DNA from 4 places in the Paenibacillus sp. JNUCC32 genome. Region 1 is predicted to be linked to each of the others. Evidence: predicted binding sites of a transcription regulator. Region 1 holds the regulator's gene; each other region holds the start of a gene.
The links. The regulator Rex, encoded in region 1, represses fermentation and respiration genes when NADH is low (regulators of the CRP and FNR family bind a similar motif). The targets are predictions, from matches to a motif close to TTGTGAAATATTTCACAA.
Positions count from the first base shown of each region.

Region 2: JNUCC32_RS26970 (formate/nitrite transporter family protein) is a predicted target of Rex. The motif match lies at 2,874-2,891, and genes of this name have one in related genera.
Region 3: JNUCC32_RS27090 (TorD/DmsD family molecular chaperone) is a predicted target of Rex. The motif match lies at 2,948-2,965, and genes of this name have one in related genera.
Region 4: JNUCC32_RS23595 (DUF438 domain-containing protein) is a predicted target of Rex. The motif match lies at 5,816-5,833, and genes of this name have one in related genera.

Region 1 is NZ_CP062260.1:3,172,187-3,180,392, forward strand. Features, by position in the region: gene JNUCC32_RS14145 (cell wall elongation regulator TseB-like domain-containing protein) at 124-642, opposite strand; gene JNUCC32_RS14150 (amidohydrolase) at 674-1,975, opposite strand; gene JNUCC32_RS14155 (redox-sensing transcriptional repressor Rex) at 1,950-2,615, opposite strand; gene dinG (ATP-dependent DNA helicase DinG) at 2,681-5,557, opposite strand; gene JNUCC32_RS14165 (hypothetical protein) at 5,727-6,356, opposite strand; gene panD (aspartate 1-decarboxylase) at 6,467-6,850, opposite strand; gene panC (pantoate--beta-alanine ligase) at 6,843-7,733, opposite strand; gene panB (3-methyl-2-oxobutanoate hydroxymethyltransferase) at 7,730-8,206, opposite strand, start outside.
Region 2 is NZ_CP062260.1:6,098,483-6,106,688, forward strand. Features, by position in the region: gene JNUCC32_RS26955 (DUF4352 domain-containing protein) at 1-325, shown strand, start outside; gene JNUCC32_RS26960 (TetR/AcrR family transcriptional regulator) at 584-1,177, shown strand; gene JNUCC32_RS26965 (MFS transporter) at 1,289-2,536, shown strand; gene JNUCC32_RS26970 (formate/nitrite transporter family protein) at 2,999-3,859, shown strand; gene JNUCC32_RS26975 (APC family permease) at 4,000-5,826, opposite strand; cyclic di-AMP (ydaO/yuaA leader) riboswitch at 5,993-6,188, opposite strand; gene JNUCC32_RS26980 (molybdopterin-containing oxidoreductase family protein) at 6,674-8,206, shown strand, end outside.
Region 3 is NZ_CP062260.1:6,132,507-6,140,712, forward strand. Features, by position in the region: gene JNUCC32_RS27075 (MFS transporter) at 1-874, opposite strand, end outside; gene mobA (molybdenum cofactor guanylyltransferase) at 1,061-1,705, shown strand; gene moaA (GTP 3',8-cyclase MoaA) at 1,828-2,832, opposite strand; gene JNUCC32_RS27090 (TorD/DmsD family molecular chaperone) at 3,176-3,853, shown strand; gene JNUCC32_RS27095 (efflux RND transporter permease subunit) at 3,934-7,167, opposite strand; gene JNUCC32_RS27100 (TetR/AcrR family transcriptional regulator) at 7,195-8,148, opposite strand.
Region 4 is NZ_CP062260.1:5,354,579-5,362,784, reverse strand. Features, by position in the region: gene JNUCC32_RS23625 (response regulator transcription factor) at 1-81, shown strand, start outside; gene JNUCC32_RS23620 (ABC transporter substrate-binding protein) at 252-1,544, shown strand; gene JNUCC32_RS23615 (hypothetical protein) at 1,571-2,263, shown strand; gene JNUCC32_RS23610 (carbohydrate ABC transporter permease) at 2,290-3,237, shown strand; gene JNUCC32_RS23605 (carbohydrate ABC transporter permease) at 3,227-4,084, shown strand; gene JNUCC32_RS23600 (FAD-dependent oxidoreductase) at 4,119-5,474, shown strand; gene JNUCC32_RS23595 (DUF438 domain-containing protein) at 5,921-7,177, shown strand; gene JNUCC32_RS23590 (DUF5381 family protein) at 7,441-7,920, shown strand; gene JNUCC32_RS23585 (mechanosensitive ion channel family protein) at 8,091-8,206, shown strand, end outside.

The DNA of each region.
Region 1 (8,206 bases):
ATACTTTTTCATGCTTGTCTGTGAAAATATTTAGAACAGTTTTACCAATTTATTTCTGTATGCGCTTACATGTTTATGTGCCAAAGAGGCATCCCTATGAGGGGACGCCTTTCATTTGTTTTCTTATTGATTAGGAAGAATAATATCATTTCCGATGGCGTTTCCGTCTTGAAAACGATAGAATCTGTAGCCGCGCTGACCGTTGTTTTCATATTGCAGCTGCCAGGCATACTCGCCTTCATACATTCCCGGCAGCAATCGCTTGATGACCGCACCCGGCATTTCGTTACGGATCTGGTCCCGCATCACGGCCTCTGACATGCCCGTATTCAATAACACCGACTGAACGGCATCTGTCCCTTCAACAGGAACGTTATCGTCCGTAAACTTCACCCAGACCATGCGGTCTTGATTGTCTTTATCTTTCCCGCTGACCACCCAATAGTTATTGTCCTCGCCCCATACCGATTTATAGGTCTTGTCGGACGAGACCAATTGGCCATGCTGTTTCGCTGCAAGGATCGCCATTCTTTCTTCATTCCACGTATCTTTCATAACATAGGAATAATAGAGCTGTAGGCCAAGCAATAATAGCAGGACGCCGGACACGCTCAGCAATATCCACTTCGTTTTTTTCTTCAAATCCGTCTTCCTCGCTCCCCTTGATTATTCCCTAGAGGGTTGTAAGACGCTCAAATGCACGCTGCGCTTCCCGGCGGATGCGTTCCTCGTCGAGAGTAAGGCTCGCGCCATTCTTCACCACCTGCTTGCCGTCAACCCATACATGCTCTACATCCTTCGCGCTGGCAGAGTAGATCGCGTGAGAAATATAGTCGGTCCGTGGAAGGAAATGCGCCTGATCCGTATTCAATGCGATCATATCGGCTTTCATCCCAACCGCGAGCATACCGATATCCTCAAGGAAAGCGGACTTGGCTCCGTATACCGTGCCCATTCGGAGCGCTTCGGAGGCCGGAATGGCCGTCGGATCCCCGCTTACTCCTTTATGGATCAGGGCAGCCAGCCGCATCTCTTCGAACATATCCAGGTTATTGTTGCTAGCAGGTCCGTCGGTACCGAGCGACACCGTTACGCCGGCTTTCAGCAGCGCAGGTACGCGGGCGACTCCGCTGGCAAGCTTCAAATTGCTTCCGGGATTATGCGATACGGCTACTTGATGCTTGGCCAAGACTTCGATTTCCTCATCGGTCAGATGAACGGCATGGGCAAGGAGCGTAGGACGGGAGAACATGCCCAGCTTCTCCAAATGGGCAACGGGGCGAAGCCCGTAGTCCTTAACATTCTGAGCCACTTCAGTTTCCGTTTCGGACATATGGGTATGCAAAGGCAGGTTCAAGTCATGGGATGCTTGAACGAATTTTTCGATGAAATCCGGCGGGCAGGTATAAGGCGCGTGCGGCGAGATCATCGTCGTAATTCTGCCGTCAGCCTTGCCATGCCAATCCTTCGCGAATGCCACCGCCTCATCCAGCTTCTGCTGCTGTACCTCGGGCGGGCATAAACCGATTACGCCGCGCGTCAGGACGCCGCGCATTCCCGAGTCCTGGACAACCTTCGCGACCTGATCCATATGGTCATACATATCCACAAACGTCGTGGTTCCGCCCTTGATCATCTCCAGCACGGAGAGCGATGTGCCCCAATATACGTCGTGTGACGTGAATTTGGCTTCCATCGGCCACATTTTTTCCTGAAGCCATACCTGCAGCGCCAGATCGTCCCCATAGCCGCGAAGAAGCGACATGGCGGCATGTCCATGCGTGTTCACCAATCCGGGCAGGAAGAACAGATGGGTTCCGTCGATAATCTCTGTCCCCTCTTCCACGACGGGCTCCTCTTCGCCCAGGTACGTGATCCGGTCGTTCTCAACCACCAGGTATCCGCGAAGCACGGATTGGCTTTCCTCCAGTACTGCAAACGTTCCGTTCTTAACCATCCACTTCGTTGTTGTCATGTGCTGCATCCTCCTTGCCGTTATCCAAATAATAGGCCAAACTTTGCAAATCCGTTGTAAAATCAGCCGTATGAATCCGGATATGGGCTGGGGCTTTCAGGATGGTTGGCGCAAAGTTCAGAATCGCCTCGATCCCTGAGGCGATAAGCTGATTCGCTACGTTCTGCGCTTCGAAATCCGGAACGGTAATAATCCCGATTCGAATGCCGTGCTCATGAACCGTCTTCTCCAGCTCTTCCATCGGCTGTACGACCAAATTGTTAATTTTCATACCAACTTTGGGAGAATACGAATCGAAAATCGCCACAATCTTCATATTATCCTTCAGGAATGCATTGTAATTCGATAATGCATGTCCAAGATTACCGGCCCCGACCAATGCGACATTGATCTTCTGGTCCAGCTTCAGAATCTGGCGAATCTTCTCGATCAGATAAGAAACATCATATCCGATCCCTTTCCGTCCAAAATCACCGAAATACGCCAGGTCCTTACGAATTTGAGCAGGATTGAGGTCCAGCTTCTGTCCCAGCTCCTGGGAGGAAACCGTGGAAACCTCCCTCTTCTGAAGCTCATTCAAATAGCGCAAGTATACAGGTAATCTGCGGACCACGGCTTCCGAAATTTTTTCCGATTTCATGCATGCTCCCCCTAATAATAGGTTAATAACTACATCTTTTTTTGTTGATCGTGCTTGGTTTCACTTTATTCCGCTTGGTTTCCCGCGCTTGCCTCTTCCTGCAGCCATTCCGAAATTCGGGGAACGATCCCCTCTGTCGGCATATGCTCCATCTTCGGCCCCGGCAAGGAATATAAGAAATACTTCCCGTAATAGGATTCAATGACCCGCGTATCGTACACGATCACGATCCCTTTATCTTGTGCTGTTCGCACCAGACGCCCAAACCCCTGTTTGAAACGAATGACCGCTTGCGGAACCGAAAGCTTCATGAAGGGATTCTTCTTCTGCTGCTGCAGCAGTTCGCTCTTGGCCTCGACCAAGGGGTGATTCGGCGGCTGGAACGGAAGCCGGACGATGGCAAGACAAGTCAGCGCCTCGCCCGGGATGTCTACCCCTTCCCAGAAGGAGCTGGTGCCCAGCAGCACGGAAGCGCTGCTGTCCTGAAATCTTCGGATTAACTTGGTACGGCTGGTTCCGTCCATACCTTGTCCCAATACCGTGATGTCGCTTGATGCCAGCGCTTCTTTCAGCGGCTCGTGCACCTGGCGCAGCATCCGGTACGAAGTGAACAGGACGAGCATGCGGCCATGCGTAGCGACGGCCGTATCGGCCAAAGACTTCACGAGCGTATTCACAAAGAGTGCATCCCCAACCGATCCCTTCACGCTCGGAAAATCGCGCGGCACGACAAGAAGGGCTTGTTCCCTGTAATTAAACGGGGACGGGAGCTGAACCGTGTTCAGGTTCCCCGCTTCAGCCGCTTCCTGAAGACCCAGGTTTTCGATCATGAACTGAAACGATTTGTCCACCGACAAGGTCGCCGATGTCAGAATCACGCTTTGTTTCTTGTCAAAAAACAATTCCTTCAGATGAGCGCTCACGTCGACGGGCACGGCATACAACTGCAGCGATTTGCTGCGGAAATTGCCGTTCGCCTCCATCCAGTATACCGTGCCCTCATCGTTCAGGGCCATGAAGGAGCGCAGGTCTTCGCGATGCGAGGCCAGGTCCTTAAATAGGCCCGATAGGTCGGTTAACAGGCTGTCCGCGCTGTAGTCATCCAAATCTTCCTTCATTTCGGCGATCAGTTTATCGCCCTTGCGCACGACATCGCCCAGCGTCAGATGAATTTGATGCTCCAGTTCGGCCATCGAATCCCAATCCTTCGGCTTCTTAAGCGGGGACAGGCGGAGCGAGAATTGGCCGGCATCTCCCGGAGAAGCGTCTCCGCGTTCCGGAAGCAGTCCGAACAATTGATCGCTGAGCCGATCCCAGTTCTCTTTTGCGGTAATGAGGTCCGGATACAAACGGTCGATGACGGAAGACCATTCGACTGCCTTCTCGTGCGGCGAAGCTTGCAGCAGCTGGCGCAGAGCCGGGAGCTGCCCGCTTCGGCTGTCTTTGTACATGCGGGTCAAGGTATGGACCACCGAAAAATACTTCATCTGCAAGCCAAGGTGCTTGCCGGCGACATCCTCAAGATGATGCGCTTCGTCGATGACGAGGCGCTCATAGCTTGGCAGCAGCTGATGATTCGCCTTCACGTCGGTGAACAGCTTCGAATGGTTCGTAATGACGACATCCGCGATGCCTGCTTCATGCTTGGCCCTGTGATAGTAGCATTTGCGGAACCAAGGACAGGCGCGTCCGAGGCAAGAATCCGAATCGCTGGAGATGGTCTCCCAGAAATCCCCTCCGCGTCCGCCAAGGTTTAGCTCTTCATCATCCCCGTTCTCCGTCTGGGTCAGCCAGACCAGCATCTGGGCCGCCGTGATTACGTCTTCCTTCGGGGAATGAAAATCTCTTCTATTTATTTTATGTTCAAATTTTCTCAAACACAAATAATGTCCCCTGCCCTTGAAAATGGCCGCCTTAAAAGGAAAAGGAACAACCTGGGTGAGCAGGGGAATATCCCGGTCACGCAGCTGTTCTTGAAGGTTGATCGTATGCGTGCTCACCATAACCTTCTGTTCCTGCTTCACGCTTTGATAGATCGACGGCAGCAAATATCCAAGGGATTTGCCGGTTCCCGTGCCCGCTTCGATCAATAGATGTTTATTGTCATCCAGCGCCTGCATCACTTCCTGGAACATCATGTCCTGGGCATCCCTGCTCTCGTAATGAGGCAGCGTTTCCTTCAGGCGTTCACGAACATCGTTCATGTATTGCTCGAAGCTTACATCGGCCAAGGGGTTGGGCTCCGTCTCATCCCTGACAGGTGCTATATCGTTCCAATCATCCACCGCCAAGGCAAACTGGCGGTAGTACGTATGGGTGTCTCCCACTTGTACGGCTCGGTGCTCCCTGTCGGAACGAATGCCGTCAAAGAACCAGGCCAAATCGCTGTCCTCGTCGGCAAACAGGTCGCTTAAACGCTGAATGGTGAGCAGCGGAAGCTCGTCGATCTCCTCCAAACATTTCAGCAGCGCATAGGCTGTGGCAAGCGCATCGCTGTCCGCCTGGTGCGGACGGTCATGCTCCAGGCCGAAATGAGAGGACACCATCCCGAGCTGGTAGGACGGGAGCGAGGGAAAGCATATTTTTAAGAAGTGCATCGTATCTAGAATACGGCCGCTGAACGGTAAATAGCCGCAGCGATCGAGCGCGTTTTGCAAAAAGTTAAAATCAAAAGCGACGTTATGTCCAACCAATACGACATCGTCGAGCATGGGCACAAGCTCCATCATCATTTCTTCCAATGACGGAGCATCCGCTACATCACTGTCGGAAATGCCGGTCAAACCGGTAATAAAAGGAGGGATCGGAATCCCGGGATTGACATAGGTGCCGTATACGCGGGATATGCTTCGATCCTCTTCGATGATGGCCAGTCCAACCTGAATGATTTCATCTGCAGACTGGTTGCCCGTGGTTTCAAAATCCAATACGGCAAATTTCATTTCGATAAAATCCCTTTCCTCCAGACTAATTAACAGCATACCAGAAGTTGCGGGTTTTGAACATTCCGGGTAAAAAATCCCCTGGCTTTCTGTACCGCTCCCGTACGCAAAAAGCGATGCCAAAGTCTCAAGGTGAGCTCTGGCATCGCTTCTTGTTGTGGCTTGATTTCTACAGCAAAGAGATCAATTGGCTGCCGTACTGGAGCTCACCGCGATTCTGCTTGCAGACCTCCAGGTTGATCATGGGGTCGGGAAGCGTCGGATCGCTATGAATTGCCAGCGCAAAATGTTCCTCGGCCTTTGCTTGCTGTCCATTCAACACCTCGATGCATCCAAGCGCATTGTAGATCATCGCCCGAAGCTTTCTGTTGTCAGCCAGGGGCAGGATGGAGATCAGTACGTCGGATGCTTGGGCGGTTTGCCCCAAATACAGATGGGACATGGCAATGTACAACTTGATCAGAAGGCTGTCCGGAAATACCGCAGCGGCTGCCTCAAACTGCTGTATGGCCGGCTGGAACATCAACAGCTTGTAGTAACCTTGACCGCGAACGAACGCATCCAGCTGCAATTCAGGCGCTTCGGTCGGCGGAAAAACCGGAGGTGACGCTGCACTCTCGCGGAAGATGGCCATTTTTTCTTCAAAATGCAGCCACTCCTCGATAATGCCCTCGCTCATGCTTTTGAGCATGTTCCAGTTTTGTACCAGCGCCTGTTTTTGGGGACCTTGAGCAGAAGGGTAATGCTTCACAATTTCATCTAACATGTTGTTCATTTCGGCGAATACATGTTGAAACATAGCTGCATCCCACCCTTAGCGGAAAAATGAGATCAGTGCGTCGACCTGAACTCATTTTCTGTAGAAGACGGTCTTTTCATCCCTTTAGGGTCCCGACACATTTTGGTTCTTCAGAGAATGGCGGCGTGAACTTCGCGATACTCCGTCGTAACCGGCTTATTCGATTCGTCGACGATCACGACCGTCGGGGTGTGATGGTCGTATTCCTCTTTGGACATCATGGCATAAGAAATGATAATGACGTTGTCGCCGGGCTGTACAAGACGTGCGGCTGCTCCGTTCAAGCAAATGACGCCGCTGCCGCGCTCGCCTTTGATTACGTACGTTTCCAGACGGGCGCCGTTGTTATTGTTCACGATTTGAACTTTTTCATTCTCCAGAAGGTCTGCAGCCTCCATTAGATCCTCATCAATGGTAATGCTGCCCACATAGTTCAGATTGGCTTCCGTCACCGTTGCGCGGTGGATTTTGGATTTCATCATCGTTCTAAACATGGGATCCCCCTACTTTTGGTTGAAGTAATGCATTGTCAATGAGACGGGTGCGGCCAAAACGCACGGCCAGCGCCATGATGACGGTTCTGTCTTCATCCACAATGCGGTATGAATCTTCCACGGGCGCAAGCTCCGGGAAGGTGAGCAATTCCGCGTAATCGATATCAGCGAGCGGAGAGCGGGATATATAATCCCGAAGATGAGCGCGGATCTCTCCTGCCGTCGTCGCTTGTCCCTGCCGGATTGCCTCCTGAGCCGTCCGCAGCGAGCCCGACAGCACAAGCGCCTGTTCCCGCTCTTCCGGCTTCAGATACACGTTGCGCGAGCTTAGGGCAAGGCCGTCGGATTCGCGAATGATCGGACATGGCACGATGGTCACATCCATATTCAAATCCCGTACCATTTGTTCTATGACGGCCACCTGCTGGGCATCCTTCATCCCGAAGAAGGCATAGTCGGGCTTTACGATATTGAACAATTTATTCACAACCGTGGTGACACCGTCAAAATGTCCGGGGCGGGAGGCCCCGCACAACAATGACGTAATTTCCGCTACGGCAATTTTGGTTTTGGTCGGCTGAGGGTACATTTCCTCTACCGCAGGAATGAATACCACGTCCACCCCTTCGGATTCCGCCAAGGCCAGGTCACGCGCTTCATCCCGAGGATAAGTTTCATAATCCTCGCCCGGTCCGAACTGAATCGGATTGACAAAGATGCTGCTGACCACCGTGCCTGACATTTCCCGCGCCTTGCGCATCAGGCTGGCGTGTCCTTCATGCAAATAACCCATCGTAGGCACGAGACCTACCGGTCCTCTGCCGGACTCCAGCCGATTCCGAAGCTCAGATCTTAAATCCGCAATGCTGCGAATCACTTTCATGATGTCGTGCCCACCTTTTCCTTTTGGCTTCCATATAATGCCGTTGTCGTTTCGGAACCGGCATTGTTCTCCGTCTTGAACACATGCTCCTCGGCCGGGAATGCGCGGTCCTTCACTTCCTTCACATACTGCGTGATACCCTCGCGGATAACGGAGCCGACATCGGCGTAGGTTTTCACGAAGCGTTTGTCCCGATAAGGGGACGCGTATTTCAATATATCATGGAATACCAGCACTTGGCCGTCACAATAACGACCGGCGCCGATGCCAATGGTCGGGATGCTCAGCGCTTTGGATATGTCAGCAGCCGCTTCTTCCGTAACCAGCTCCAACACGATAGCAAATGCGCCGGCCGCTTCAAGCGCCTTCGCATCGTTCATGAGCCGCTGCGCGTCTTGGGCATCCTTGCCTTGAATCCGGTATCCGCCGATCTGGTTTACCGACTGAGGCGTCAGCCCGATATGGCCCAGCAC
Region 2 (8,206 bases), 2.9 Mb from region 1:
GAACGGCGTACGCGACTCCGAAGGCGACGAGTACTTGAAGCCCCAGCCCGGCCATACGTTTAAGGTGGTCGACATTACCGTGAAGAACAACGGTCAGGAGCCGTTGGTCATCTCTTCGGCACTGTCTTTTTCCATGACGGATTCAAGCGATCTTAACTATACGGTTCCTATTACGGATGACGTGAAGATGCTGGACGGAACCATTCCTCCGGGCGGCGAGCTGACGGGCGAGATTCCGTACGAGGTGAAGCAGGACGTTCAGGGGCTGCAGCTGAGTTACGGCGATCCGATGAAAGAAGGAAGAGCCATTTGGGCAGTGGAATAATGCAGCAATACATCGCATGTTGTTATTTTGGAATGTGCGAGATGGACAAGGATTTTGCTTCGGCAAAGTCCTTTTTTCGTTGCATTCGGAAGAGCGTCCTTTACATGGGAGGAGGTTTTCAGTATGATTAAACCGTACAGTCGGTTTTTTAAAGAAGGATGAAGTTCATTCATGACAGAATACATTTTTTATTACGGATCACGGATTTCCGCTGGTTGATGCGGACTGTTGAATCCAACGCAAGGAGTGCTAATACCGATGTCATCAGAAAAAGCGCAGCGAAAGCGGGATTTGATTCTGGATAAAGCCAAGGAGCTGTTCATCCAGCGCGGATATGCGGCAACGTCAATGGATGAACTGGTCAAGTATACGGGGGCCAGCAAGGGAAGTATCTATTATCACTTCGAGAGCAAGGAAGATTTGTTCGTCAAGCTGCTGACAAAGCAGAATCGGGAATGGATGGAAGCCTGGGACGACAAAAAGGCCGGTTACGCCAGCTTTGAGGAGAAGCTGTACGGGATCGCCGATCACATGGTTGACGACTTCCAGAATCCGCTCACCAAAATCGCGGAGGAATTCTATATCAACCAGCCGGAAAATAAGACGATTGTGGGCGAAATGCTGGCGATTCTGCAAGGTCCGCGTATGCTCTACCGCGAAATTCTGGCAGAGGGAACGGACGAGGGACGCATAGCGGCAGAGGATATCGACGAAATAGCCGTTATTTTCGGATCGCTGCTGGACGGGTTGTCGGTTTCGTACTTCGAACGGTCCCAGGAGGAATTAAGGCAGCTGTACCGCAAGAGCGTGATGTACTTTTTGAACGGTGTGTTATCGGGTGAAGGTTCATAGCGTACGGTGCGGTAGGAGGATTTATCGAAAACGCTTTTCTTAGCTAACAGGAAAGGGCGTTTTCGCAAATATAAATAAACCGAATAGTCGGTTTTAACAGGGGGATGGAGTATGAAGCATTTGTTTGGCAACCGCGCGTTCGTGCTGTTGATGGTATCTGATTTTATGCAAAATATCGGGATCTGGATCCGCAATATGGCGCTGTTGTTCTTTATTATGGAGCAGAGCAACCATGACCCGGTCGCCGTATCGCTGCTGACCGTGATTGAATACGCGCCGATCTTCGTGATTTCCATGGTTGGCGGCGTACTGGCTGACCGTTGGCGTCCCAAGCGAACGATGATATGGGGGGATATTTTAAGCTTCATATCCATTCTGCTTATTTTGTTTGTTGTGTATGCGGGATATTGGCAGGCCGTGTTTGCGGTGACGCTGGTCTCGGCCGTCGTATCGCAATTCTCGCAGCCATCGTCCATGAAGATCATCAAGCGGTGTTTGCCGGATGAGCATGTGCCCGCGGCCACGGCGTTATCCCAGACCTCGATGTCGCTGTTTATCATTTTGGGACCTATGGTAGGCACGACGATTTATCAAGCATTTGGATTGCAGGCCTCTTTAATCAGCTTGCTGATTCTGTTCGGCGCTTCGGCGATCGTGTTGGCCTTTCTGCCTTCCACCGTGGACGAACCTTCCAAGGACTCGGAATCAGCCGGTTCGTTCGTGAAGGACATGAAGGCAGGCTTCGCCTACATCGGTTCCAGCCGGCTGTTGAAGGTGCTGCTGGTGGTCTACGTTTTATTGGCGCTGGGCAGCGGACTCGTACAGCCGCTCGACATCTTCGTCATCACCGAGCGTCTTCAGCTGGAGATGTCCAGCGTCCAGTGGTTCACCGCGCTTGAGGGCTTGGGCATGTTGATCGGCGGTGTGATCGCAGCGGTGATTGCAGGCAAAGTGAAAGGTTCCTACTTGCTGTTCGCGGGGCTGGCCTTCCTTGGACTCTCGACCTTTGTCGAGGTGCTGTCCCAGTGGCCGATCCTGACCGGCTCGATGCGCTTCGTCACCGGGGTGCTGATGGCCATGGCCCAGACGGTCCTGATGGCGGTGATGATGCAGCAGGTGGAAGAGAAATTCATTGGCCGGCTGAACGGCGTGATGACGCCGATATTTACCGGCATGCTGCTCATCGGCTCCGGGCTGACGGGCTGGTATATGTCGGTAACCTCCATTGTCGTGGTGTATTTTACGGCAGGCGCGCTCTTCCTGCTGTCGTCATTCATCAGCATGAAGCTGCCGATCGCCAAGGTGCCGGTGCAGGAAACAGAGGCGCCTGTCAGGGTAGAGACTGCGGCCAAAGCCTAGCGGGTGAGTAAAAATCTATACATTTAAGCCGAATCTGGCAGAATGGTATCCAACACGAACGGGCTTCGTACTGGTAAAGACAATCCAAAAGAGCGGTGCCGGGGAGAAACCCGGGCACCGCTTTTTCGGCATATGCGATTCCTCGAAGGAAGCGAAAGGAGTCACCCTGCTAAAGCTGATCCGAAGCTCCACCCATGGACAGGGTGCTGTGCCTATATCCATATATCGCTTAAATGGCCACACCGAATCCGATCCATGTTATTCGCTGCAGCGTGGTCAGCAGATCAAGGCATACGGAACATCACATCTGCATCTGTCCGTCCCTGACGGACACGATTCGTGATATAATTCACGTTCTTGCCAAAGAAGCTGCGTTACAATGTTGGTAACGATAACACGAATATCATGAGCTGCATTCGGATAGGTAGACAAGGCGGATGCGGAAGAAATGAGGGAGTGACCATGGCTTACCATAAACCTGAGCGCATTGCGGAGATTACCGTGGAGAACGGGGTGAAAAAAGCGCATAACTCCGCCATAAACGTGATGATATTAGGATTCCTTGCGGGGGCATTTATTGCGCTCGGCTTTTTGCTTGACATACGCGTGATTGCCGGAGCGTCTCCGGAATGGGGAGGGATTGCCGGTTTTATAGGCGCGGCGGTATTCCCCGTCGGCCTGATTCTTGTCCTGCTTGCAGGCGGGGAGCTGCTGACGGGCAACATGATGGCCGTGTCCTTGGCCAGATTCAAGAGGAGAATTTCCACGAAGGAGATGATGCGGAATTTAGCGCTTGTCACGGTCAGCAATATGTTGGGAGCGTTATTCGTCGCTTACTTCTTCGGCCATGTGACCGGTCTGACAGGCAGCGGCGTTTACCTGGAGAAACTGGTGGATATGGCCGGGCATAAGCTGGACGACAGCTTCCTGCAAGCCTTCCTGTCGGGCATCGGGTGCAACTGGCTCGTAGCCCTCGCCGTATGGCTGTCCTACGGATCGGATCAGATGAGCGGCAAAATTCTCGGGATCTGGTTTCCGACCATGGCGTTTGTCGCCATCGGGTTTCAGCACGTGGTGGCCAACATGTTTCTCATCCCGGCCGCGATTTTTGAAGGCTATTACAGCTGGGGCGAGTATCTGATGAACTTCATTCCGGTATGGCTGGGCAATTTCGTTGGCGGCGCGTTATTTGTGGGAGCGACATACGGAACCGTTTATTTAAAGCAGGAGAAACAGGCCGCAGCCGCTCCGCGCGGCGAGCAGACGCCTGTGCCATCGGCCGGCGCTCCTCAACAGGTTCATTCGGCGCAGAATGTTTCCTAATGCCGGAAGCCTGGCGAGCGTCTGGCTTAAAGAAAAAGCTGCGTTCAACCGTCCTTGATGAAAGGCAGCGGTTGATCGCAGCTTTTTGTCGTGATGGGCGAGGCTGTTCCCAGTAATGAATCAAGCAGGGAACAAGCCCGCTATTTTTTTAAATGGTAGGGAACCGTCGTGATGATCACGTCTCTCCGATACAGGAGATGTGCCCGGATGAGCAGGCTGGATTGATTGTGCAGGAAATTATGCCAGCCCTTCTTTGGGATGAACTGCGGAATGACGACGGTAACCTGATAGTCGGATTCGCTGGCCTTGCGCTGCACGGTATCGATGAATTTCGTCAGCGGCTGAATGATGCTCCGATAAGGCGAGTGCAGCGTCACCAGCCGGATGTCCGGCTGCCACTTTTTCCATTTTTCCTGGAAGGCGACTTCCTCCTCCCGCTCGAACGGCACGTACACCGCGATGATTTGGCCCGCTCCCAGCGATTTGGCGTAATTCAGCGAGTTCTCCACCACATGCGTGATTCCTGCCACAGGCAGGATGATGACATTCCCCTCAATCGGCTTAACCGGCTCGCAGGTCGTAATCCGGAGCTGGTCCGCTACCGCCTCGTAATGCTTGCGGATCCGGGTGAAAATCCAGATGATCAGCGGCAGGAATATCAGCACGGTCCACACCTGGGCGAATTTCGTAAAGAAGAAGATCATGGTCACGATAAAGCTGATGCATGCGCCGGTGGTGTTAATGATCAGCTTGACGATCCAGCCTTCGGGCTTTTCGCGAATCCATTTCACCATCATCCCCGTCTGGGAGAGGGTAAACGGGATAAACACGCCGACGGCATAGAGCGGAATCAGATGCTCGGTTTTGCCTTCAAAAGCCAGCAGCAGCAGAATGGAGAAAAATCCAAGAATAATGATTCCGTTTGAGTATCCCAGACGGTCGCCGCGGACGGTGAACATTCTAGGAATGAACTTATCCTTCGCCAGATTGACGGCAAGCAGGGGAAAAGCGGAATACCCCGTGTTGGCGGCAAGGATCAGAATTAAGGCCGTTGTCCCTTGTATGAAGTAATAAAGCGCATTTCGCCCGAAGGTATGCTCGGCAATTTGGGAAACGACCGTGACTTGTTCGCTGGGACTGACCCCATAGTAATAAGCCAGGAAAACGATGCCCGAAAATAACAGGGCCAGCAGCGACCCCATCGCCACCAGAGTTTTGGCCGCGTTATTCGGGGCCGGGTCTTTGAAATTCGGAATGGCATTGGAAATCGCCTCCACGCCGGTCAGGGCGGAGCTGCCCGAGGCAAATGCGCGCAGGAGCAGAAACAAGCTCAGCCCGGCTACGGGCGTGCCGATCGGCGTATGAAGCTCCGGAGACGCATGGCCTGTGGCAATGTTGAATATCCCTACCCCGATCAGGATGAATAACGCAAGCACGAACAGGTAAACCGGATAAGCCAGTATGGAGGCCGACTCCGTAACCCCTCTTAAATTCAATACGGTCAAGCATAGAACGAACACGATGGAGATCGGCAGATTATAGGCATGCAATTCCGGAAAAGCCGACGTGATCGCATCCGTCCCGGCCGACACGCTGACCGCAACCGTCAGGATATAGTCCACGAGCAAGGAACCGCCGGCCACCAGCCCCGGGTACATGCCCAAATTCCGTTTGGACACGACATATGCGCCGCCGCCGTGCGGATAGGAGAAAATAATTTGTCTGTACGACAGGATAAGTGCCAGCAACAAGACCAGGACGCCGACGGCAATCGGTATGGAATACCAATAGGCAGCTGCCCCGACGGTCATCAACACAATGAGGATTTGTTCCGGGCCATAGGCCACGGACGATAGTGCATCGGATGACAGGATGGCCAGCGCCTTGGTTTTATTCAGCTTTTGTTCGCCTAATTCCGTCGATTTAAGCGGTCTTCCGATGAGGAAGCGCTTGATTGAGGATAACATGGTTGTTTTTCACCGCCGCTTAAGATTAAGTTCATGGTAGAAGCTCCCTGAACGGACTTCTATCGGTGTTTTTTATATGCTGGACCTAGGAACGGTCACCCTTCCTATGCTGATTTTTGGCAAACAAAAAACACAGGTTAGAACCCTGTGTTTGATCACAAGTTCACAACCCTCCCGATCAACGCTGACGAGGTTAGCTGTCGGATTCGGGCGGTGAGAGTCGCCCTACCTGATTCCATCGCGGCGTACGTACGCGATTGAATCAGGATTCACCCCTTAGTATGGTTGAAGGATCCTATAGGTATCCCTCCATACGGTTGGTTCCCCCGCTTTCCATCAAGGAAATTAAGCGAATGTCATGTGAATATGAAGAATGTTTTCGAAGCTGAATAGTATATTACGCCTGCTCCAATCGTTTGTAAAACATCCTCCAACGATCATTCGAACAGAATTATTTATAAAAAATGACAGATAAGCGCTTACATAAAGACGTGGCTTTGACAGGCTTTTTATTTTGCATGTTTTCTGCGAAAATCACGAGTTTCTATAATATGGAAGGTTAGTCGCGGGGAACATCGGTCACTGGGAGGATGCCATATAAACAAATTCGCCATGCCGGTCTCGGGGGAGGAGACACTGGCATGGCGAATTTTTTTGGGAGTGGTCCATGATTCGGCAAGGAAGAGAAAGGGTCTGGGTTCCTCTTCTTTGCTCTTGATAGGAATATACCCGGGGGGAAGAAAAGTGAATCACCTGATTAGAAAAAAATGTATGACTTTACTGGAACCCCGATTTTCTTTTAAGATAATGGGATATGATGCAGCCGAGCAAAAGGGGGAAGCACGAAATGACTCAAGCGATGATTCATCAGGAAAACGGCGTATTTCCGGCGGTATGTCCGTTGGATTGTCCCGATACATGCGGCCTGCTGCTGCATAAAGAGAACGGAAAAATCGTCAAGGTGACCGGTAATCCGGAGCATCCGATTACGCAGGGAGCCATCTGCAATAAAGTCCGTAATATGGCACACCGGGTGTACCATCCGGAACGAGTGCTCTATCCGCTGCGAAGAGTAGGTCCCAAGGGAGAGGGCGCCTTCGAGCGGATCAGCTGGGACGAAGCCATTCAGGAGATAGCCGGACGCTATAAGGGCTTGATCGAGGAATACGGCTCCGAGAGCATCCTGCCCTACAGCTTCTACGGCAATATGGGGATATTGAGCGTCGACGGCATGGACCGCAGATTCTTCAACAGGCTGGGTGCCAGCCGCCTGAAGCAGTCGATCTGCAATTCCGCGGGCAATGAGGGCTGGAAATCCGTGATGGGGTTTAATGGGGGAACCGTTCCGGAGGACACCGTACGAGCCGACGTCATCCTCGTCTGGGGCGGAAACATCGTCAGCACCAATATGCACCAGATGGTGATTGCAGAGAAAGCACGCAAAGCCGGTGCCAAGGTCGTTGTGATCGATGTCCACAAGAACCAGACGGGGCAATGGGCGGACTGGTTCATTCCGCTGTATCCAGGCACGGATGCGGCGCTGGCCGTCGGCCTCATGCACATCATGTTCCGTGACGGCATGGTAAATGAGGAATTCCTCCGCAAGTATACGATTGGTCATGAAGCCTTGCGCGAGCACGTCAAAGAATACACGCCGGAGCACGTTTCTTCCATTACCGGCATCTCGATCGAGGATATCGAGAAATTGGCCGACCTCTATGGCCGGGCCGATACCTCCTACATCCATATCGGCAACGGTCTTCAGCATCACGACAACGGCGGCTTGACGGTGCGCAGCATTGCCGCGCTTCCCGCTTTGACCGGACAATGGCTGAAGCGGGGCGGAGGGGCCGCGAAGTCGAACGGCGGTTACAACAGCATGGATAGCGACGCGCTTGAGCGTCCCGATCTCCGGCCGAATCCCGAAGCGCGCACGATTAACATGAACCGGATCGGCGAAGCGCTTGCCATGACCGAACAGCCGATTAAGTCGCTCTTCGTCTATTGCAGCAATCCGCTGGTTGTGGCTCCCGATACCGAGCGGGTCAGGGAAGGGTTTGCACGGGAAGATCTGTTTACGGTTGTGCATGACCTGTTTATGACGGACACGGCCAAGTATGCCGATATCGTGCTCCCGGCAACCTCCTCGTTCGAGAATACGGACCTGTACGCTTCCTACTGGCATCAGTACGTTCAGCTGCAGGAGCCGGTCATTCCGGCACTTGGGGAGAGCAAGGGCAACGTAGAGCTGTTCTCCATGCTGGGACGGGCTATGGGATTCCAGGAACCGGCTTTTCATGAGACCGAGGAAGAGATGATCGCAAGAGCGCTCGACTTCCCGGATAACCCTTATCTAAACGGCGTCACGCTGGACAAGCTG
Region 3 (8,206 bases), 3.0 Mb from region 1:
CGGCCATAAGCAGCCAGCGGAGCGCGAAGAGCAGGCTGACAATCGTCAGGCAGCCGACCAGGACGTTGATTTTCCGCTTCAGGAAGCGGTCAAACAGAATGAAGACCAGCACTTCGAATATCGATGAGAAGAAGATGGCTAGGCCGACCGTCTTCTTGGACCCGCCCAGCTCCAGAATGTATAGGGACATAAAGGTATTGTTCGCCGTGTTCGGGATGGATACCATGATGCCTAACAGGATGAACCAGACGAAATAGGAGTTCAGGAACAGCCTGCTGAGTCCCCTGAGGCTGACCGATGCCGATGCAGCCGTTTTCTGAATGGAGGGCAGCGTAAACATGAACACGGCCGCCACCAGCAGCATGATCGAGAACACGATGGCGATGCGTCCCGAGCCGAGCCGGTCGATGACAGGCCCGGCAGCGATGGCCGTCAGCGCCCATCCGAGCGAGCCCCACAGCCGGAACGAGCCGAACTTTTGCTGAGTTCCATCAATATAGGTCAGAATGAGCGAATTCGTCTGCGAGAACATCGGCGTCTGGAAAAAATAAAAGAAAATCATCGTCATGTATATCATTGCATAGGTATTCGCCTGAAAAACAAGCTGAACCAGCAGCAGCGTACCGGTCATCATGATCAGCAGCACGCGTTTGATGTTGGCCGCCCGGTCACTCCAGAATCCCCAGAACGGATTGGCGAAGATGGACACAAATGGCGCAATCGCCATCAGGCTGCCGATTTCGATTTTGCTCATGCCGATATCTTGCAAATACAACTGGAAGAAACCGGTGAAGATGACCATGGTTCCGTAAATGAAGAAGTTGAACAGCTTGAGCGATGTCAGCGAAGGTTGAGCATTGTCCATATTCCGCAAGTAGGTCATTCCTTTCAAACCGAATACAATCCATAATCGCGGTATAAGAAAAAAGCCGCTTTCCTTTCAATGTATCACGCATTGAAAAGGGATACAAACCATCTTTTAAATGATTTTCCATTATTCTGGATATTAACCTATAAACTGAATCCGATTTTTTATAACGAAGAAAGGCTGGTGGAGCATATGAGCGTTCACTCCCAAGATGTTCGTCTGCCATCGGGTCAAGTGACGGGCATCGCCCTTGCTGGAGGAGCCTCCCGGAGAATGGGGAGAAACAAGGCGCTGCTGCCCATGGAGGGGATGAGTTTGATTGAACGGACGGTCCACGCGCTGGACAAAGTCAGCGGAAGGGTGATCCTGTCTGCCAATGACCCGGAACCTTATCAATTCCTCGGCTTGGAATGCGTCCCCGACCTTTATGTCGGACAAGGTCCGATGGCGGGCCTTCACGCCGCCCTGAAGTCTTCCCGGAGCACATGGAACCTGGTCGCAGCTTGCGATATGCCTTATATCCACGAGCGGTTTCTCCAGGGGCTGCTGGATCTGGCGAACAAGCAGGACACGGCTGAGGCCGTAATCCCGGTCGTGGAAGGAAGGATGCACCCGCTGCTGGCAGCGTATCGCAGAGAGACCGCGGAAAGCCTTGAGCGCAGGCTGATCCGGGGGCAGCTCCGCATGGTGGAGTGGGTGCAGGAGCTGAATGCCGTCTTTGCGAATGAGGAGGAATTAGCGGAGGTTACCGGCCTTGATCCGCGCCGAATCTTATTTAACATGAATACGCCCGTTGATTACGAGGCCGCAGGCGGTCTGCTGAATACGGAAGAATGATCGTCCCTGCACGCATCCTATAAAAATAGCCCCGCCATTCGAATGCTTGGCGGGGCTTTCTAGTATATAAAGGCGGTTTGCTTTGGTTATGCTGATTCTGCTCTCATGCGCTGAGCAGAAGCTCATCCGCCGATCTGCGACATGCGCCGGGCCGTAGGAGTATGGCTTTGGGCCTTTTTCTCCAGCGCGAGCGCCATTTCATGGTTCAGCGGCTTGGCGCCGAGCGCTTTTCGGAACAGGTTCGCCACCGCCGAAGGGTCATCGATGACGCGGCGCACGTTAAATTCGTCCGACCAATATAGGCAAGCCTTGATATGGCCGTCGGCCGTCAGCCTGAGCCGGTTGCAGGAATCGCAGAAATGATCGCTGACCGGATGGATCAAACCGAACGTTCCCGTTGCTCCAACCACCTTCATATTGCGTGAAGGACCGTTGCCGGAAGGGCCCTGCTCTTCTTGAATGGCCCAGCCGGCCTCTTGGCACACTTCGGCTACCCGGCTCAGCGGCAGGTACGAATCCCGCCAGGTATCGGATGCTTGGCCGATCGGCATGTATTCAATAAAGCGGACATGAAGGGGACGATCAAGCGTCAGGGCGATAAAGTCGCGAATCTCGTCCTCATTGAAGCCCTTCATTAACACCATGTTCAGCTTGATCGGATTCAGGCCGGCTTCATAGGCGGCTTCAATGCCTTCCAGCACTTTATGCACCCGGCCGCCGCGCGTGATGCGAGCGTAACGCTCTTCCTGGAGCGAATCCAAGCTGATGTTGATGCGGGTGAGTCCCGCTTCCTTCAGCAGGCGGGCCTTGGAAGGGAGCATGATCCCGTTGGTGGTGAGGGATATATCTTGAATTCCTTCAATGGAAGCAATCTGATGGACCAAGGTTTCCAGATCCTTGCGCACAAGCGGCTCGCCGCCGGTAAGGCGTACTTTGGAGACGCCCATGGGGGCCAGAACGCGCATGATCGCGGCGATCTCTTCATAGCTCATTATCTGATCGTGAGGTTGGAATTCCATCCCTTCTTCCGGCATACAATATACACAACGAAGATTGCACCGATCCGTCACCGAGATTCGAATATAATCATGGACACGACCGAAGGAATCTTTAAGCGGTTCGATCATGGAAATCCCCCTTTTACTAGCGTGCATGGTCACATTGTAGCCATTCCCCGAACAGGAGTCAATGCATTGTAAGGGTCATGTCAGCCGGACAAGCCGCACGCATAAGTTCAAGGATTTGTGAGAAGTATCACAGAAAACGCTTTCTAAATCCTGTATATTGAACCTGTGGACCAAAGCTTTCTCCCCTTGAAAGCGAGTAGTGACATTCTAGATTTCCGAAAGTTTCCTGGTTTTTCCGAAATTTTCGGAAATCATTTCAAACTGCTTTCATTAGACGTTCATCTAAGATATACTGTCAAGGATATCACATCCAACAAGAAAGGTTACCAATAGGAGGTTCGATATGGCGATATCACCTGTTCAAACTTTGGAGGTGCCTGACGTCTGTCACAGGTGGCTTGAAAACCGGGGGACGGTCTACGAGCTGTTGATTGATTTTTTGGGCAATTGGCCCAGCTTGTCTATGATTGCGGAATGGAGCCGCGGGAGCGGAATTAGCAAGGCGGCGGAGTGTTCGAAGGCCGGTACGGACCTGATGAAATATTTATGCGGACGCTCGCCTGAGGAATTGGTTCGGATTTGCGAATATGAGAGGGCGGAATACCGCCGGCTGCTTCAGCAGTCCAAACCTCGCCAGGCCGCGGAATCCCATTATACGAAGGATGGATGCGCTCAGGATTTGGCCGAGTGTTATGCATCCGCCGGTGTTGCCTTTAATAAACTGCATGGCGAAGCGGACGATCATATAGCCATTGAACTGGAATTTATGACGCTGCTTCATGACCGTATGCTGAACAATACGTATTGTGAAGATAGCATGTTGCAATTAATGGAGGTACAAGAGAAGTTTCTGGAGGAGCATCTGTTGTCATGGGTGCCATCCCTCTGCAAGGATTTGAAGGGGTCCACGCAAAGTCCGCTATACCAGTCGTTATTCAGCCTGTTGGAGGAATTCCTCGCGCAGGATCTGAACATGCTGAAGACCTGGAAGCATTCCAAGGAAGCCATGCTGGTGCATTAGCGCCAGAATCATATCATCATCAAACACAACAACGCCCCGGTCTCCTTGAATTAGGAGGGCCGGGGCGTTTGGTGTTCTAATTAATCTTCGATTCTTTTCTTGCTGAACTTCATCAGGAACTCGTATACGATCGGTACAACCACGAGCGTCAGCAGCGTGGAACTGATCAGACCGCCGATAACCGTGATGCCGAGCCCTTTCGAGATAATGCCTGCGCTGCTCTCCCAGCCGAATACGAGAGGCAGGAGCGCGCCGATGGTTGCCAGTGCCGTCATCAGAATCGGACGAAGACGGGTAGCGCCGGCTTCGAGCAGGGCTTCGCGCGTGCTCATTCCTTCGCGTTCCATATGGATCACGCGGTCGATCAACACGATCGCGTTTGTCACAACGATACCGATCAGCATGAGCACGCCCATCAGTGCAGACACGTTCAGTGTTTCGCCCGTGACGAGCAGGCCTATGATAGCGCCGATGACAATGAACGGCAGCGAGAACAGGATGGCGAATGGAGCGAGTCCCCCGCCAAACGTAACCACGAGTACAAAGTATACGATAGCGATGGCCGCCAGCATGGCGAGCCCGAGCTGTCCGAAGGTTTCGTTAATTTGCTCGGTGACGCCTCCGAATTGGACGGACACGCCGTCTGGAAGCTCAAGCTTGTTCACTTCGGTCTCCAGGTTGGTCGAAGCCGAGCCTACGTCGCTGGACAGGATGTCGGCTGTGACACTCACAACCATTTTACCGTCGATGCGCGTAATGGAATCCGGCGTGGTTCCTTTTTCCACCTTGGCCACATCCTTGATCGGCACTTCGATGCCAAGCGGAGAGGTCACGGTTTCGTTCTCGATTTCCTTAATGCTCTTGTAGGTTTTGCTGTCCGCTTCAATATAAACATTGTAGGTTTTGTCTTCGATCTTGACTTCGGTCAAGACCGGACGTTCCCGTACCGGGGCCAGCTTCATGGCCAGCTGTCCGGCCGTCAGGCCCAGTGAGCTGAGCTTCTCTTGATCGGCTACCAGCGTGTACTGCTCAAACGCTTCGGACAAGCTGGTTTCCGCATTTTCAAACGTCGCGGTATCCTTGTTCGCAAGCTCTGCGATTTGATCGGCCACCGGCTTGATCTGCTCCAGCGAGTCGCCGAAGACGTTCACCGTCAGCTGGCTGCCGCCAAAGCCGCCGGCTGCCATGTCCATATTGGACCAAGTGCCGTCCGGCACTTCCTTGGCAAGATCTTCGATGAGCGTCTTTTTGACGTCTTCGAAGTTTTTCGTGTCCGGATCATACATAACGTAGAACAATCCTGAATTGGCGGAGCCCATGCCCAGCGGATTGCTTCCGCCGATGGAGTATTGCATCGATTGTACGCCTGGTTGATCCAGGATCAGCTTCTCGGCTTTTAAGGCTCGATCCTCAACATCCTCCAGCATTACGCCAGGCTCAGGTGAATAGGTGACCATCGCGTATTTGTCTTCCTGTTCCGGAATAAAGCTTACGCCCAGGTACTTGGTCAAGAACAAGCTTCCAACGAGCAGCACGATGGCTGCCAGGAAGGTAATCGCTTTGTGATTCAAGGTCCATTTCAAGATGGAGCGATAGCCGCGGGCCATGGCACCCGGCTTCTCTTCATGATCATGTGTGTTCTTCAAGCCTTTGCGGAACAGGCTGTGCGCCATGGCAGGTACGAGCGTAATCGCCACGACCAGGGAAGCAAGCAGGGCAAAGACCATCGTCAATGCAAACGGCATGAACAGCTCTCCTACCATGCCGCTGACCAATGTAAGCGGCAGGAATACCGCGATGGTCACGATGGTGGAGGACATGATCGGCACAAACATTTCGCGCGTAGCGGCGCTGATGAGCTCTCGGCCCTTCAATTTCTCGGTCGAGAGGGACATGCGCCGGTAAATATTCTCGATAACCACGATGGAGTCATCGACAACCCGGCCGATGGCAACGGTCATGGCACCGAGCGACATCATGTTCAAGGTGATATCCATTTGCTTCAGGCACAGAACCGCAATCAGCAAGGACAGCGGGATCGAAATGATCGAAATAATCGTCGAACGGATGTTGCGCAGGAAGACCATAATGATCAGAACGGCGAACAACGCACCGAATAATGCCTTGGAAAGCATCGTATGGACAGAGTCCTCTATCGGCTTGCCTTGGTCCAGCATGATCGTCAGATCCATGCCAGGATACAGGCCTCTCAATTCTTCGGCTTTGTCTTTGACCTGGTTTACGACGTCAACCGTGTTGGCATCGTTTGCTTTTACGATTTGGATACCGATCGATTCCTTCCCGTTGGTGCGGGAGATGGATTCCGAGGAGCCGATCACTTCAATGTTGGCAATCTCGCTCAGTTTGACGGTTGGAATGCCGGTAGGCATACCAGGAGCGCTATTTTGTCCACCAGCGCCAGCACCAGCACCGGCAGCGGCTTCAGCGCCAGCACCAGGCGCGGTTTGCTGGCCGGCCCCTGCAGCATCGCCAGGCGGCTGTTGCTGCTGGCCTGCACCGGCATTCGGAGCACCGGCGCCGGCAGACGCATCCGCCCCGCCGCCACCCGGAATGACCGGAATAGCGATATTCTTCAGATCGTCGATGCCGATGATGCCGCCATCAACGGCAACGGCTTTTTGGGACTTTTCCATTTCGAACATGCCGAGCGGAGCGTACAGCGCCGAACCTTGCACGATACCTTTGACGGTATCCTCGGTCAGGCCAAGCTCGCTCATTTTGTCCTGGTTAAACTTAAGCTGTACCTCATTCACGAATTGGCCGGCTACCTGGATGGAGGCAACTCCGTCCAAATCCTCCAGCTCGGGAACGATGTCATTCTCCGTGATGCGAGTCAATTCATCCAATTCCATGTTGTCTTTGTTAGCAATGCTTAACGAGACAACCGGCATGGAGCTCATGCTGAATTTGGATATGGTAGGTTTCTGGGCGTCGTCAGGCAGCTTTACCTCGTTGATGGCTTCGCGAACAGCCGCCGTAGCGTTGTCCAGATCACTACCATAATCAAACTCAACCATGACATTCGCTGCATTCTCCATGGAAGTGGAGGTTACGGTTTTGACGCCGTCGATATTACGGAGTCTCGTCTCGAGCGGTTTGGTTACATCCTCCACAACGCCTTCGGGAGATGCACCAGGATAAATGGCGGTGACACTCAAGAACGGAACGTTAATATCCGGAATGGTTTCTTGCTTCATCGTCAGTCCGCCGTACAATCCACCGAAGCTGACGATGATGGTCAGCAGCCAGATCGCAAACTTGTTGCGCAGCGAGAAATTGATAATTCCTTTCATTAGGCGATTCTCTCTCCTCTCCAAACTCTATGTCTCTAATTTGAACGAATTCCCCTGCATCATGCCGCCGGGCGTAAGATAGCTTTCAAGCACAGTCGAAATCGTGCCTTTGAGCTCGGTATACAATGCTTCAATTTCCTCGATCCCCTCCAAGTTAGCAAGCATTCCTTTCAGAACGGCCCGGCTGGGCTGGAGGCCAAGCAGCTCTTTCTCCATAATATTGAGGGACTCCATCGCATCTTCCCGCTCTTCCGGCTCGGCCTGACTCTTCTTCAGTTCGCTTTTCATTGCCTTAATAACGATGAGCGGATGACGCTGTTTGCGAATGTCGGTCGGGCACAGCTGGCCCAATTGCCCAACGGCCTCCATCGGAATCAACGGCTCGGGCCGTCTTCGCAGAATGCTTGCAACAATATCATCGAGCAGCTGGATCTGGTGATCAGCGGTGATTCCCACATTCAAATGGAATCCCGGCATGAACAGGAAACGGATATACGCGCCCAGCATGCTGCCCATAAACATGCCGATCTCCATCGTATACGGCTCAACGTCCGGTCCATAAATGCTTTTGAGCTTATTGTTAAACCACTGCAATGCAGCGAGCATTTCCTGCCGCATGTTTTCCTTGTCAAAAGGCGGTTTTCCCGGCATCTGATCATGGAACTGCTTCAGGAGAAATTCCCGGATCTCCAGAAAATGGATCAGGAGCACTTCCGTCTGCTTACGCAGCTGTTCCTTAGGCGCAAGCAGCGGATCGTGGTCGACCCGGAGAATCTCGTCTTTAATCCGGCCTGCGATATGCTCGTAAATGCTCTTTTCCAGTTCCTCTTTGGACTTGAAATGAAGATAGAGGCTGCCTTTCGACATCCCGCATACTTCGGCGATTTCCTGCATGGAGGTAACCGAAGAGCCCTTCGCGGAAAACAGCTGCATCGCAGTGATGAGAATTTGCTGTCGTTTTTCTGCCGTTTTATCAGCCAATCAATAGCTCACCTCGCTTGAGAACTTATCGGTTCTTAGATTGACCATAGGGTCAAGA
Region 4 (8,206 bases), 2.2 Mb from region 1:
AGTCCGAAGCATTTTATGCTGGTATTTAAACAGCATATCGGAATGACGCCGGGAACCTACCGGGAACAATACAGTGTGTAATACTACATAACAAATTATGTTATGTAGTTCTTTTTTATGGGCTAAAACGGAAATGACCTAAAAAAATCGTACCTTTTCTGAACGTTTAGTGATTTTTTATATGACCATATGTAAATATAATTAACCACATCACAACCTTAACTTGAACAATGCAGAGGGGGAAGCGGTATATGAAAAAATGGTTGACCGGTTTATTGGCATTAACACTTGGTGTAGGGCTCATGGGCTGCGCCGGGAAAGAACAGTCGAATCATACGCCAGGCGAAGCCAGTGGCGAGAAGGTACTGCTCAAATTCGCGACATGGGGAAATCCGGCGCAGCTTGAGCTGTACAAAGGGCTGACCGACGCTTTCACGCAGGAGCATCCGAATATTGAGGTGCAAATTGACACGATCCCGTTTGCGGATTATCAGCAAAAAATGTCCGTACTGGCGGCAGGCCAGGAGCTGCCCGACATTGCCTGGGTATCGGAGCGGATGGTACCGCAATTTATGGCCAACGACATTCTGGCCGATGTCACGGATATCGTTCAGGATGATGCTTTTGACATCGATGACATTATACCTTCGACGCTTGAACTGTTTCGCCAGGACGACAAGCTATATGGACTGCCGTTTTCCACTCCGCCCAGCGTGGTGTTCTACAACGAGGATCTGTTCAAGCAAGCGGGCTTAAGTACGCCGAACGAGCTTGCGGAAAAAGGCGAATGGACGTGGGAAACGTTCGAAGAAGCCGCAAAAACGATCAAGACGAGCGCTGCTTCATCGAACGTTTACGGGGCTAACTTTTTCCGCGACTGGAAGACATGGATTATTCTCGCTTCGTATTCTTGGTCAAACGGGAGCGGACCCTTTAATCCAGAGATGACGGAATACACTTGGAATGATCAATACGGGGTTGAAACCTTGGACATGCTGAAGCGCATGATGTTTACGGAAGGCTCGCACCCGAAGGCGGGAGAGCAGGTTAATTTTGAATCCGGGCAAATCGGCATGATTTTCGACAACTATAGCTTTGTATCCAAAGCCAGGGAGATCCAAAATTTCAAATGGAGCATTGCGCCAATGCCATCGGGTTCGAAAGGCAGCGTTCCGATGATGGGTCAGGCGGGTTACGTGCTATTTAAAGAAGGAAAACATCCGGAGGAGGCCAAGGAACTATTGAAATTCCTTGCCGGCAAAGAGGGTGTGCAGAAAACGTCGGCCTTCTTTGTGCCGCCGCGCCAATCGGTGTTGAACTCGGATGAGTTCCTGAGCGTGGAGGGCAATCCGGATGCCGGGCACATCAAGCAGGCGGTCATCGACGAAATGCCTAAAGCGGTCGTGCAGCCGGGACATATCCGCTGGCAAAACATCGACACGGAGATTTTGACTGGCTTTGACGAGTTATTTGCCGGGCAGGGCGAATCGCAGAAAATTCAGGATGAGGTAAAAAGCAAGGTGGATACTCTGCTGAGCAAATAGAGGCAGTTACGTTAGGAGGAATGGGCATGAATCGTTTGGATAAAGCATTAAACGAAGCGCCGGGGCTGCAGCTGTTCGTCAGCCTCCCGGCCAATGACATCAAGCTTGCAGAGGCAGCCTTGGCTTCGGGCGCCGACGGCTTGAAAGTCCATATCAACGTAGGGCACCGGGCCAGCGGCAATCGCTTCGGCACGCTGGACAGCTATGCCGACATTTTCAAGGACATTCGCTCCCGCTTTAACGGCCCCCTTGGAATTGTGCCCGGAGGCTCGGTGGAAGAGGTAAACGCGGAGGAAATCAACCGGCTCCCTGAGCTTGGCGTCGATTTCTACTCGATTTATGCCTTTCATCATCCTGCTTCTCTGCTGCAGGCCCCGGGGCTGGCAAGAACGTTTGCAATCGATAGCGAGTTCGACCGGGGCGTCGTGGAAGGAGGCCGGACCTTCGGCATCAGCGCGCTTGAGGCTTCCATCGTTCCCGGCCATGAATATGGTACCAGGCTTACCCTTGCCGATCTGCTTCATTACCGCTGGCTGGCGGCACACGGCGGTTTGCCGGTCATTGTGCCAACGCAGCGTAAAATCGGCCCGGAGGATATCCCGGCCTTGGCCGATAGCGGCGTCAAGGTGCTGTTGGTCGGAGCGGTGGTCACGGGCAATGAAGCGGAAGGCATCCTTAGGGAGGTTGCCGCTTTACGGAATGCAATCGATCGTCTGTAGAGGTGCCCCACAAGGAGGAAAGCGACATGACCACACTTGAAACGATAAAATCTGAAGGGCCCGGCCGTCCATTCCGTAGGAAGGCAAGGAAGAACAGGCCCTTAAACCGCGGAGACCATTTGGCGGGCTGGCTGTTCGTGCTGCCGATGGTGCTGGGGTTCGTTCTGCTGCTGCTTGTCCCGCTCATGATGGCGCTTTATATGAGTTTTACGGATTGGCCGCTGCTGGGTGAGGCCAAGCTCATCGGATTTGAGAACTACCGCACGATTGCGGGGGACGCAGAATTTTGGCGCGTGCTGGGCAATACGCTTTATTTTGCCGCCGGACTTGTTCCGCTGAACATTATTTTGGCATTGCTGCTTGCCATCCCGTTATCAAAAAATATTCGCGGAGCCGGCTTTTTCCGGACATTGATCTTTATTCCGGTTATGACCTCGCTGGTGGTCTGGTCGATTGTCTGGAAGTATATGTTTGCCACGGATTCCGGGTTCATTAACCAGCTGCTGCGTATGATCGGCATTACCGGACCGGCCTGGCTGTACGATACCCGGCTTGCCATGCCCGTTGTTATCGTGACCAGTCTCCTGAAAAATGTCGGTTTGAATATGGTGTTGTTCATTGCGGCGCTGCAGCAGGTTCCGGCGCAGCTCTACGAGGCGGCCAGGATCGATGGCGCAGGGAGAATGCGGATTTTTTTCCGAATTACCGTACCCATGATCACGCCGACGATTTTTTTGACCCTGATGATGACCATTATCGGTTCGCTGAAGGTGTTCGGACAAATTTACGTGATGACACAAGGGGGTCCTTCCGGAAGCACCAAGGTGCTCGTCTACAACATTTGGGAACGAGCCTTTAAGCTGTTCGAGTTCGGATATGCTTCTGCGCTGGCTTATGTGCTGTTTATCATCACCCTGCTGCTTACGCTGGCACAATGGCAGATGAGAAAAAGGTGGGTTCTGAATGAAAGCTAGTCTATTTGCTAAAAGGGGCAACCCGGCAGGCGGGAACCTGTTCCATTATCTGCTGCTGCTTGCCGTTTCGGTGGTCATGATGACCCCGTTCGTGTGGATGGTCTCTACTTCGCTCAAACAGCCGGCTGATGTGTTTGTTTTTCCGCCGCAGCTGATTCCGTCGCCGATACGATGGGCGAATTATGCGGAAGTGCTGGAGACGATCCCGTTCCATCTATTTTATGGCAACAGCGTATATATCGCCCTACTGGTTACCGTGGGCACCGTGCTTTTCTCTTCCATGGCGGGGTATTCTTTCGCACGAATTCCTTTTTGGGGGAGAAGCCTGGTGTTTCTGCTGCTGCTGAGCACGATGATGATTCCGAACGAGGTCATTGCCATTCCGATGTTTCTGTTTATGCGTGAGCTGGGTTGGATCAATACGCATTTACCGCTGATTATTTTGCCTATATTCGGCGCGGGCGGTGTGTTCGGGGTGTTTGTGATGCGGCAGTTTTTTCTGGGGATTCCGAAGGAGCTGGAGGAGGCAGCGATGATCGACGGCTGCTCGCGGCTGCGGATTTATTCCACAATCATGTTGCCGTTAGCAAAACCCGCGATCGCCACGCTGATCATTTTCACGTTTTTGACGAGCTGGAACGATTTTTTTGATCCGCTGATCTTTATTAATGACCGTAAGCTGATGACCTTGCCGCTGGGATTATCGCTGTTTACCGACGAGTCGGGAACATCGTGGCATTTGCTGATGAGCGCTTCGGTTATGGCGACATTACCACTGCTCATTGTGTTTTTCTTTGCGCAGAAGCAGTTTGTCGAAGGGGTATCCATGACGGGTCTCAAGGAATAGGGTAAATAACGCTTAAAAGGAGGAGTGAAAAGAGATGGACAGCAGGACAAGGATCATGGAGGCGGACGTGGTAGTTATAGGTGCAGGGCCGGCGGGCATTGCCGCCGCCATTGCCGCCGGCAGGCAGGGGGCAAGCGTCATCTTGATTGAACGGTACGGATTTGTCGGCGGGATGTCTACGGCTGCCGGGGTTTATCCTTGGATGACGTTTCATACACAGCAAGGGGTACGGGTCATCGGCGGCATTGCACAGGAAATTGTGGAGCGCCTGATGGAGCGCGGGGGCTCGCCCGGCCATCTTCGCGATACCGTCGGTTTCGTGCATACGCTGACGCCGTACCATCCAGAGATATATAAGGTGCTTGCCGTCGATATGCTGCGCGAAGCGGGGGTGAAGCTCGTCTCACACAGCTTCGTTGACGAAGTCGGGCGTGAAGGCGAATACATCCAATCCGTGACCCTTACTGGAAAATCGGGGCGAATCAAGGTGGACGGGAAGATGTTCGTCGATGCGTCCGGGGATGCGGATGTCGCTTATCTGGCGGGAGCGCCGACGCTTCAGGGGCGCGAAAGCGACGGGCTGTCGCAGCCGATGACGATGAAATTCCGGATGCGGGGCGTTGACGTGGAGGCGATTCGGAAGGCGATGCTGGCTGATCCCGACAACTTTTATCACAAGACGCCGTTTGCCGAGCTAGAGAAGGAGCTTATTCCGCTCACGGGGGTTTCCGGCTTTTATAAGGAGTGGAAAGCTGCCGAGGTCCCGATCAACCGCGATCAGGTTCTGTTGTTTATCGGACCGGAGAAGGATGAGGTGCTGATCAATTGTACGCGGGTACAAGGCTTAAGCGCGACCGATGTCGAGGAACTGACTTTGGCGGAGGAGGAAGGGCGCAAGCAGGTGCTGATGATGGCGGAATTTTTGAAATCGCGGGTGCCCGGATTTGCCGAGGCCTCCATTTCCTCGGTCGCACCCCAGATCGGAATTAGGGAGTCGCGCCGAATCGACGGTCTGTATCGGTTAACGATGGAGGACGTGGTGACGGGACGACATTTTGAGGACGGCATTGCGAGGAGCGGTTATCCGGTTGACTTGCATGATCCGTCAGGCAAAGGGATTATGGAGGCTTCCATCGAGAATGACGGTTCCTACAGCATTCCTTACCGCTGCCTGGTGGCCCGAGGGCCAGTAAATCTGCTCGCGGCGGGGCGCTGCATTTCAACCACGCATGAAGCACTGGCGACCACGCGCTTGACGCCAAGCTGCATGGCTACGGGTGAAGCGGCGGGCACCGCGGCGGCCCTGGCCTGCAAGGCGGGAATCACCGCGGCGGAAGTCGATGCATCGCAGCTCAGGGAGATGCTGCACGCCCAAGGGGCGATTGTGTGAAGAGACGCGGGCTAGCCGCTCCGGTATTAAACCTGGGGCGGCGCCGTATTTTTGCTGATTCAGAAGTATGAATTGTCTAAAAATCTATGTGATCGTCATCACCTGTGTTACGGATTTTTCAATATAGGGGTTTGACTACCCTCCATATATTCAATAAAAAAGCGACCGTGACCGGTCGCTTTTTGTGTGCCAGCTCAATACAATTCGGAAACAAGGGCTGCTGCTACGTATTTATGGCTGAGCGGGCTTCGCGTCAGTCGTGCGGGCCATTTCGTCCAGCGGACAAATATTTTTCGAAGAAGACGGGTCACCTATTGTTGTTCAATGAATTTTCATTCCCTATGTGCTTTTAATCACAAGTCATGGAGTATGAGGATGCTAGTTTAGAGATGTAAACAGAATAGAAATTCATCTTTATATATTGAAACAAAACAGAGGTGATGAACATGAGTGAATTCATTAATAACCGTGAGGAAGGAATTTCTGCTCATCGAACGGCCCGTATACATTTGCTCAAGGAAATCATTAAAGAGCTGCACCATGGAAAAAGCGTGGAAGAAGTGAAGTCAAAATTCAATCAAGCTGTAGGCGAAATATCAGTTGATGAGATTTCGGAGCTGGAACAAGTGCTGATGCAGGAGGAAGGAATACCGGTAACCGAAGTACAGCGACTGTGCAGCGTGCATGCTGCTGTATTCAAAGGTTCCATCCAAGACATTCACAGAGCTCATAAACCCGAAGAGCAGCCTGGACATCCTGTGTTTACGTTTAAGAGGGAGAACCAAGAAATCGATCGACTGGCAAATTTCACAATCGCGCTGCACCTGGATCAATTTCTGAAGGATCAAGGGGAGGCCAATCGCCTCAAATTGCTTGAGGATTTCAGTCTCCTCTATGACGTAGACAAACACTACAGCCGCAAAGAAAATTTGCTCTTTCCATTTCTCGAGAAATACGGAATTTATGGACCGACCAAAGTGATGTGGGCAGTCGATGACGGTATCCGAATGGGAATAAAAGAAGTGAAAGCCAAACTCACTGATTTTGAGGGCAATGCGCAGAGCGTAGTGGACCTTGCCAAACGCGTCTTAAATGAAGTAACAGAAATGATCTATAAAGAGGAACATATTTTATTGCCAATGGCTCTGGAGAAGTTGACGGAAGATGAATGGCTTCAAATTGCTGCCCAAAGCGAAGAAGTCGGTTATTGCTTGGTTGCGCCGGATCAACCATGGATTCCTGAAAGGGCAGCTGAACCTGGCGCAGATCAGGGATTGGGGTCTTCTCCGCTGCAAGAAGGTTACATCCGGATGAGTACAGGCATTTTATCGGTCAAACAGATGGAATCCATCTTAAATCATTTACCGGTCGACCTAACCTTTATTGATGAACATGATATCGTTCGATATTTTTCACAGGGCAAAGAACGAATCTTCGTTCGTACCAAAGCGGTGATCGGCCGAAGTGTTCAGAACTGCCATCCTCCGCAAAGCGTTCATGTCGTCAATCAGCTGCTCGCTGATTTCAAAGCAGGTGTCAAAGATGCAGAAGATTTCTGGATCCCGGTTAAAGATAAATTTGTCTACATTCGTTATTTTGCCGTAAGGGATGAAGAAGGAAACTACTTAGGCACGCTGGAATTCACTCAAAACATTAAGCCGATCCAGGAGCTCACCGGTCAAAAGCGGATCCTCTCACCGTAAGTTTCGTATGTTCAATTTAGTCAAAATGCGATCCGGCGAACTGTGGTTTCTAACAGCCACGCTTCGCCATCATACATACTAAAAGGGGCTGTCTCAAAAGTCATCGTAAATGACGGAGACAAGGCCTCTTTTTCATCTAGCCAAACAAAAAGAAACGGCTCTTTGATACAATAGAGGTATCACCACGGTACAGCTTAAGCAGTCGAAAGTGGAGTTAGCTGGATTAAAGGACTGTTCAAATCATTTTAGAAAGGCGCTAAATCATGAACGGGATATCGTATCGAAAATCCGTGGCATGGGGCAAAGCACTTGGTAGTTTATTGTTTGTGCTGGCCTGCCTGTTTCTGCTGTACGCGGCCTTTATTATGGATACTTCCTTTATTCGTAAGTTTTTTTGTATCACATCAGCCATAATAGGGATTCCGTTTTTTGGAGGTTATCTATATGTCAGCTTGCCAAAGGCGCTGAAATCAGACACGCAGCTGTTGATCTACGATCAAAATTCCATTTCAGATGGAACGCGGACCATGGCCTGGACGGAGATTACAAGTGTCAGCTATAGCGGCCCTTCCATTCGGAAGTGGCTGCTTCCGAAATTTCCTGTGCTGATTTTTCATTTGAACAACAGAGAGATCTGGACTGTGAATACGTATTATTTGTTGACCGATACCGAAATTCAGTCTGTCATGAAGCGCCTGCGAGGGTTGATCAGCCGTAACGGAAAGGAAACGAAACGGATCTGATCGAATCAGACCAAGAGAGCACCCTTTCGGTGCTTTTTGTTTTTCAAACAGACCGTCTTACACCAAGCATCTTCCAAATCAACCCAGCGATGTCTGATTCTGAACTTTGCGCAGTACTAGAATCTCCTCTATAATAATAGGCTAATCTTAAACTGCGTCAGGAGGAAGCAATGGACTTTATCAAAAATCAACTAGACGGATATGGCATGAGCGAACAAACCATTGGATATCTCTCGAATATGATCATGGTCGTTTTTATCGCGGTGGTCTCCATACTGGCCAATTT